DNA from 2 places in the Pulveribacter sp. genome. Region 2 is predicted to be linked to the other one. Evidence: predicted binding sites of a transcription regulator. Region 2 holds the regulator's gene; the other holds the start of a gene.
What was found. Region 2 encodes sigma-54, which starts transcription at its own class of promoters, with help from an activator protein. Its sites were predicted from a motif close to TGGCANGNAANCTGCTTT; they were not measured.
Positions count from the first base shown of each region.

Region 1 (4,226 bases), on a different contig from region 2:
CTGGCGCCAGCTCCGGCGACGCCATGGCCGCCGTCGAGGCCATCATGGCCAAGATGCCACCTGGCATCGGCTTCGAGTGGACGGGTGCGTCGCTGCAGGAGCGCCAGTCCGGCTCGCAGGCGCCCCTGCTGTACGCTGTGTCCATCCTGTTCGTGTTCCTGTGCCTGGCCGCGCTGTACGAGAGCTGGAGCGTGCCGGTGTCGGTCATGCTGGCCGTGCCGCTGGGCGTGATCGGCGCATTGATCGCCACCTACACCCGCGGCATGGCCAACGACGTGTACTTCCAGGTGGGCCTGCTGACCACCGTGGGCCTGGCCTCCAAGAACGCCATCCTGATCGTCGAATTCGCCGTGCAGCTGCAAGAGCGCGGCCTGGGCCTGATCGATGCCACGGTGCAGGCCGTGCGCCTGCGCCTGCGGCCCATTTTGATGACCTCGCTGGCCTTCGGCTTCGGCGTGCTGCCGCTGGCCATCGGCACCGGCGCGGGCGCGGGCGGGCGCCAGGCCATCGGCACCGCCGTGCTGGGCGGCATGGTGTTTTCCACGCTGCTGGGCATCTTCTTCGTGCCGGTGTTCTTCCTGGTGGTGCGCCGGCTGTTCAGCCGCCGCGCGAGCGCCTCTGCCACGGAGGCCCACACCGCCACGCCATGACGACGATAACGACGACGATCCCGATGCTTCGCCCGCTTTTTCTCGCGCGCGCCCCGCTGGCCGCCGCGCCGCTGCTGCTGCTCAGCGCCTGCATGTCGCTGGCGCCGCCGCACGAGCTGCCGGCGCCGCCCGTGCCGGCTACGCTGGATGCCCCCGCGCCCGCAGAGGCCGCGCTGGCTCCTGAGCCCACCGGCCCCGCCTTCGTGCTGGACGCGCGTCTGCGCACGCTGCTGGGCATGGCGCTGGCGGACAACCGCGATCTGCGCGTCGCCGTGCTGGCCGTGGAGCGCGCCCGTGCGCAGTACGGCATCGCCCAGGCCGACCGCCTGCCCACGGTGACTGCCACGGGCAACGCCGCCCGCACCCGCACGGCCGACGACCTGACCACCGCCGGGCGCGGCAACGTCGCCGGCCAGTACAGCGCCAGCGTGGGCCTGGCGGCCTATGAGATCGACTTCTGGGGCCGCGTGCGCAACCTGAACGAGGCGGCGCTGCAGGAGTTCCTGCGCAGCCAGGACAGCCGCGACAGCGCACGCATCGCCATCGCCTCGGACGTCATGCTAGCCTGGCTGAACCTGGACGCCGATGCACGCCGCCTGCTGCTGGCACGCGCCACGCTGCGCGCGCGCCAGCAGCAGTTCGCGCTGACGCAGCGCACGCACGCGCTGGGCGCAGCCTCGGGCCTGACCCTGGCGCAGGTGCAGACCACGGTGGATGGCGCACGCGCCGACGTCGCCGCCTACCAGGCGCAGGTGGCGCGCGGGCGCAATGCCCTGGCGCTGCTGGTGGGCAGCGCAGTGCCGATCAACCTGCTTCCGCCCAACGTCGAGCCAGCGGTGCGCGAGCCCGCCGCGGCGCAGCCGCAGCCCCAGGGAACGGCGCCCGCAGGGGAGCCGCGCACCGCCGAGCCGCCAGCCACCGCCACCGCCCTGCCCTCCATCGCGCCCGGCCTGCCCTCCAGCGTGCTGCTGCGGCGGCCCGATGTGCGCGCGGCCGAGCGCTCGCTGGCGGCGGCCAGCGCCCAGATCGGCGTGGCGCGCGCGGCGTTCTTTCCGTCCATCAGCCTGACGGCCAGCGTGGGCACGGCCAGCAACGAGCTGTCCGGCCTGTTCGGCGCCGGCAACGGCACCTGGAGCTTCGCCCCGCAGATTCGCCTGCCCATCTTCGACGCCGGGCGCAACCGCGCCAACCTGCGCGTGGCCGAGGTGGCGCGCGAGACGGCCATCGCCCAGTACGAGCGCGCCATCCAGGCGGCGTTCCGCGACGTGGCGGACGCGCTGGCCGACCGGGCCACGCTCACCGAGCGGCTGGACGCCCAGCGCTCGCTGGTGGACGCCACCCAGCGCACGCTGGAGCTGTCGCAGGCGCGCTTTCGCCTCGGGGCCGACAGCTACCTGGCGGTGCTGGACGCCGAGCGCTCGCTGTACACCGCGCAGCAGGCGCTCATCGCACTGCAGCTGGCCGAGCAGGCCAACCGCGTGCAGCTGTACAAGGCGCTGGGCGGGCAGTGGCAAGGGGTCGCCACGCAGTAGCCCCGCCGGCGCGCCGGCCCGCGCGGCGCGCCTTTTGAAATGCAGCTTGCGCGCATCGGCGCCTGCCGCCGTGCGCGCACCGCAGCAGGCGCCAGCGCACGTGCTTGGGCGCCGGTGTGCACCATTGCAGTGCACCATGCACTGCCGACCTCACTATATTTTTCATAGCTGCTCGCGCTTGCTGTACAAGCGCTGCAGCCCTTTTTGCCTTGAATTTTCCGCGCTGGCACAGCCGTTGCAATAACAGGTTGGCAACCGGCGCGGCAGGCGCCGGCCCGATCCGCGACATGGGGCTACGCCCCTGGGAGATGCAAGGTGAAAAGAAACCGGCTGGTCATGGTGGGCAACGGCATGGCGGGGGTGCGCACGATCGAGGAGCTGCTCAAGGTCGCTCCCGATCTGTACGACATCACCATCTTCGGTGCCGAGCCGCACCCCAACTACAACCGCATCCTGCTGTCGCCGGTGCTGGCGGGCGAGCAGCAGCTGCCCGAGATCGTGCTCAACGACTGGGATTGGTACGAGCAGCACGGCATCACCCTGCATGCCGGCTGCACCGTGACACACGTGGACCGGCAGCGCCGCCTGGTACAGGCCACCCGCGCCAACGGACAGACCATCAGCGCGCCCTACGACCGCCTGGTGCTGGCCACCGGCTCCGTGCCCTTCATGCTGCCCATCCCGGGGGCGCAGCTGGACGGCGTGCTGGCGTACCGCGACATCGCCGACACGCAGGCCATGATCGACGCCGCCGCACACCAGCGGCACGCCGTGGTCATCGGCGGCGGCCTGCTCGGGCTGGAGGCGGCCAACGGCCTGATGCGGCGCGGCATGCAGGTCACCGTGGTGCATGCCGGCGAGTGGCTGATGGAGCGCCAGCTCGATGCCACGGCCGGCCGCATGCTGCAGGCCAGCCTGGCCGCGCGCGGCATGCGCTTTTTGATGCAGGCGCGCACCCAGGCGCTGCTGGACGACGGTGCCGGCCGCGTGTGCGCCGTGCGCTTCGAAGACGGCAGCGAGGTGCCCGCCGAGCTGGTGGTCATGTGCGTGGGCATTCGCCCCAACACGCAGCTGGCCGAGCGCATGCGCCTGCACGTGGACCGCGGCATCGTCGTGAACGACACGCTGCAGACCACCACCGACGCGCGCATCTACGCTGTGGGCGAGTGCGTGGCCCACCGGGGCGTGGCCTATGGCCTGGTGGCGCCGCTGTTCGAGCAGGGGCGGGTGGCGGCCAACCATCTGGCGGAGCTGGGCATCGGCCGCTACACGGGATCGCAGACCTCCACCAAGCTCAAGGTGACGGGCATCGATCTGTTTTCCGCCGGCGACTTCCAGGGCGGCGAGGGCACGGAGAGCCTGGTGCTGAGCGACCCCGGCAGCGGTCTGTACAAGAAGCTGGTGCTCAAGGACGGCAAGCTGGTGGGCGCCTGCCTGTATGGCAACGCGGTGGATGGCGGCTGGTACTTCCGGCTGCTGTGTGAAGGCAGGCCGGTGGGCGACATCCGCAACGCGCTGCTCTTTGGCCAAAGCAACATCGGCGAGGGCGGCCACGCCGGTCAGAGCCACGCCGCCAGCCTGCCGGACGACGCCGAGATCTGCGGCTGCAACGGCGTGACCAAGGGCACGATCTGCCGGGCCATCCGCGACAAGGGCCTGTTCACGCTGCAGGAGGTGCGTCGGCACACCAAGGCCAGCGCCAGCTGCGGCTCGTGCACCGGGCTGGTGCAGCAGATCCTGGTGGCCACGGTGGGTGGCGACCACTCGACCACACCCGCCGCGCAGCCGCTGTGCAACTGCACGCAGCACGGGCACCAGGCCGTGAGGGGAGCCATCCGCACGCACCGGCTGCTGAGCAAGGAAGAGGTCTTCGCCTTTCTCGAATGGAGCACCCCCGACGGCTGCCCCACCTGCCGCCCGGCCATCAACTACTACCTGATCAGCACCTGGCCCAAAGAGGCGCGGGACGACCCGCAAAGCCGCGCCATCAACGAGCGCAGCCACGCCAACATCCAAAAGGACGGCAGCTACAGCGTGGTGCCGC
Region 1 is NZ_DAMATK010000002.1:970,276-974,501, forward strand. It holds gene RT282_RS10820 (efflux RND transporter permease subunit) at 1-650, shown strand, start outside; gene RT282_RS10825 (efflux transporter outer membrane subunit) at 647-2,182, shown strand; gene nirB (nitrite reductase large subunit NirB) at 2,519-4,226, shown strand, end outside.
Region 1: nirB (nitrite reductase large subunit NirB) is a predicted target of sigma-54. The motif match lies at 2,407-2,424, and genes of this name have one in related genera.

Region 2 (4,226 bases):
GCGCCCCAGCAGCGAGCTGGGCGGCGGCAAGCAGTGATGGCGCCAGGCACGACGGGCGCCGCGCCGGCCGAGACCGCCCCCAGCCGGCTGCAGGCGCGCCACCTGCAAAAGTCCTACGGCGGGCGCCAGGTCGTCAAGGACGTGTCGCTGTCGGTGCAAAAGGGCGAGGTCGTGGGCCTGCTTGGGCCCAACGGCGCGGGCAAGACCACTTCGTTCTACATGATCGTGGGCCTGGTGCGTTGCGACGGCGGCGCCATCGGCATCGACGAGCACGACGTGACCAGCATGCCCATTCACCGCCGCTCGCGGCTGGGTCTGTCCTACCTGCCGCAGGAGGCATCCATCTTCCGCAAGCTCAGCGTGCAGGACAACGTGCGCGCCGTGCTGGAGCTGCAGCGCGGCGAGGACGGCCGCGCGCTGCCGCGCGCCGAGATCGAGCAGCGCCTGACGGGCCTGCTGCAGGAGCTGCGCGTGGAGCATCTGCGCGAGTCGCCAGCGCTGGCGCTGTCCGGCGGCGAGCGCCGGCGCGTGGAGATCGCCCGGGCCCTGGCCACGCAGCCGCGCTTCATCCTGCTGGACGAGCCGTTCGCCGGCATCGACCCCATCGCCGTGATCGAGATCCAGCGCATCATCGGTTTTCTGAAGGCGCGCGGCATCGGAGTGCTCATCACCGATCACAACGTGCGCGAGACGCTGGGCATCTGCGACCACGCCTTCATCATCAGCGATGGCAGCGTGCTGGCCCAGGGCACGCCCTCCGAGATCGTGGACAACGCCGAAGTGCGCCGGGTGTACCTGGGCGAGCACTTCCGCATGTGAGGGCGCAAGCTGCCATGGCCTGCCGCCGCGCACCGCCGATGCCGGCGCCGCCCATGACGGCGGCGGCGCACGGCGGCGCCGCCCGATGAACCGCCCCACGCTGGCCCTGCGCGTCTCGCAGCAGCTGGCGCTCACCCCGCAGCTGCAGCAATCCATCCGCCTGCTGCAGCTGTCCACTCTGGAGCTGGCCCAGGAGGTGGGCCAGATGCTGGCCGACAACCCCTTCCTGGAAGAGGCCGAGGATGGCGCGCCGGACACTATCGATTCAGTAGCTGCCAGCGCAGAACTGGCGCGCACTACAGGCCAACATGATGCCGAAGCGCCGGAAGGCGCCGCCGACCCCGGCCTGGACGCCCCCGAGCCCGCCGGCCTGCCCGACGCTCCAGAGCGCCTGGACTGGGAGGGCGAAGCCAACGGCCCCGACAGCGACTGGGGCAGCAGCGGCGACAGCCCCGCACGCGCCGGCAGCAGCGGCAGCGACACCGAGGGCGACGCCATCGACCTGGCGCGCAGCCACGAGACCCTGGTCGAGCACCTGAGCCGCCAGGCGCTGCTGCTGCGCCTGTCGCCGGAGGAAGCGGCGGCGCTGGCGCTGCTCATCGGCTCGCTGAACGACGACGGCTACCTGGAAGAACCCCTGCCCGCCCTGGCCGACAGCCTGCTGGGCGAGCACTGGGAGCACGAACGGTACGAGGAGCTGCTGCACCAGCTGACTCTGGCCCTGGGCCTGCTGCAAAGCCTGGAGCCCACCGGCGTGGGCGCGCGCGACCTGGCCGAATGCCTGACGCTGCAGCTGCAGGCCCAGCTGCAGCAGGCCGGCCCGGCCGATGCACCCACCGTGCAGGCTGCGCTGGCCATTTGCCGACAGCCGCTGGACTGGCTGGCCCGGCGCGACGTGCGCCGCCTGTCGCAGGCCTGTGGCGCCAGCGAGGCGCTGACGCGCGCCGCCATCGCCCTCATCGGCCGGCTGGAGCCGCGCCCGGGCCGGCGCTTTGCCGACGTGCAGCAGTTCGCCATGGTGCCCGACGTGATCGTGCGGCGCATCGGCAGCGGCACGCAGCAGCGCTTTAGCGTGCAGCTCAACCCGGCGGTCATGCCGCGCCTGCAGGTGCACGAGCAATACGCCGGCGCGCTGCGCGCCCACCGCGGCAGCCAGGGCCACCCGCAGCTGCAGGCGCGGCTGCAGGAGGCGCGCTGGTTCATCAAGAACGTGCAGCAGCGCTTCGACACCATCCTGCGCGTGTCCGAGGCCATCGTGCAGCGGCAAAAGAGCTTCTTCGTGCACGGCGAGCTGGCCATGCGCCCGCTGGTGCTGCGCGACATCGCCGAAGAGCTGGGCCTGCACGAATCCACCATTTCGCGCGTGACCACCGCCAAGTACATGGCCACGCCCCAGGGCACCTACGAGCTGAAGTACTTCTTCGGTTCCGGCCTGGGCACGGAGACCGGCGGCAACGCCTCCAGCACCGCCGTGCGGGCGCTGATCAAGCAGTTCATCGCCGCCGAGAACCCGGCCAAGCCCCTGTCGGACAGCAAGATCGCCGAGATGCTCAAGGAGCAGGGCATCGAATGCGCACGCCGCACCGTGGCCAAGTACCGCGAGGCGATGAAGATCGCCCCCACCAACCTGCGCAAGGCACTCTAGCAACCACCTCCCCATGGCCCGCATCGTCTTCGAGCTTCCCGCGCACTTCGGCTTCGCCACCGAGCTGCAGGTCTACATCAGCCACGTCAATCAGGGCGGGCACCTGGACAACGCCCAGCTGCTCAGCCTGGTGTCGGAGGCGCGCGTGCGCTTCTTCCAGTCGCTGGGCTACCCGGAGGCCGACGTGGCCGGCCTGTCCACCGTGGTCGGCGACATCGTGGCGCAGTACAAGTCCGAGGCCTTCCACGGCGAGACGCTGCGCGTGGAGATGGTGCCGCAGGACTTCAACCGCTATGGCTTCGACCTGGTGTTCCGAATGACCGAAACCACCCAGGGTCGCGAGATTGCCCGGGGCAAGATTGGTATCGTCTTCATTGACCGCGCCGCGCGCAGGCCGGCGCCCATACCGGAATCCATCCGCCTGCTGCTGCAGCAGCGCAGCGCGCCGGCACCCTGAAGGCGTAGGCGGCCGGGCCGCAAATTACCTAATTGAAGGAATGTTGCGAAAAGTCACATTCCGTTAAGATAGTCCGGCCGCGTGGGCTTGGTTTTAGTGGTTTTTGGGCTCTAGCCCTTTCCTGGCATGCGTTGGCAGCTACACAAACCATAGTAACCAACCCATGCACCCACCCATCCGAGGCCACTGGGCCGTCGCCCTGCTGTGCGCCGGCGCCCTGACACTTCCGATCGCCCACGCACGCGAGCTGGCGCCCATCGACGCACTGGGCGAGTCGCCCCCCGCCGTGCAGCGCAAGGCCGCGCAGGCCATGCCCGCCCAGGTGTGGAGCCTGTCGCGCGAGGAGCGGCTGGGCTTGCCCACTTTTGTGCAGCTGCGGCCCGCATTGGCCAAGTCCCGCGCCGCGAACGTGGACCCCGCTGGCGTCGCACGGGACGAGCTCAAGGCGCTGGCCAGCCTGTACGGCATCACCACGCAGGAGGCCGATGCCGCCGTGGTGCACCACGTGCAGAGCCTGCCCGGCGGCGAGCACCTGGTGCGCCTGACCGGCCAGCGTGATGGCATCGAAATCTTCCGCGAGCAGGCCACGGTGCTGCTGGACGCGCAGGCGCGGGCCACGGCCATCGGCGGCTACCTGGGCAGCACCGCGCTGGCGCCCAGTCTTCACAAAGCCATTCCGGTCCGCTCGCTGGAAGCCTCCGGGGCCTTGACCCGGGCCTTGCAGGATTACGGTTTTCCGCCAGAGGTGGGGCAGCAGCTTCAGCCCACCGACGCCAAGGGCGCCTACCAGTGGTGGAGCCTTCCCGCGGGTGTGGAAGGAGAGGACGGGGCCACGCTCGCATCCGCACGCACCAAGCCGGTGTGGTTCCGCCTGCCCGAGGGCCTGGTGGCCGCCACTTACGTCGAGGTGCGCGTGCGCCAGGACGGGCAGGAACACGCTTATGCCTACGTGGTGGCCAACGCCGATGGCCGCCTGCTGCTGCGCCACAACCAGACGGCGCATGCCGACTTCAGCTACCGCGTGCCCGCCGACACAGCGCCTCCCTACACACCCTGGCCCGGCGCGCAGGGCCGCCATGGCGCGCCCCATCCCACCGGCACACCCTCTGGCTATGCGGCCCCGCCACAGACGGCCAAGCTGGTGACGCTGCCAAACGCCCCGTTCTCGCGGGAAGACCCCTGGCTGCCCGATGGCGCCGCACAGACCCACGGCAACAACGTGCATGCCTATGCCGACTTGGCGGCGCCGGATGGCCCCAATGTGGGCGACACCATCGCCAGCGTGACGGCTCCGGGAGTCTTCGA
Region 2 is NZ_DAMATK010000001.1:234,715-238,940, reverse strand. It holds gene lptA (lipopolysaccharide transport periplasmic protein LptA) at 1-37, shown strand, start outside; gene lptB (LPS export ABC transporter ATP-binding protein) at 37-819, shown strand; gene RT282_RS01105 (RNA polymerase factor sigma-54) at 905-2,464, shown strand; gene RT282_RS01100 (thioesterase family protein) at 2,478-2,921, shown strand; gene RT282_RS01095 (IPTL-CTERM sorting domain-containing protein) at 3,085-4,226, shown strand, end outside.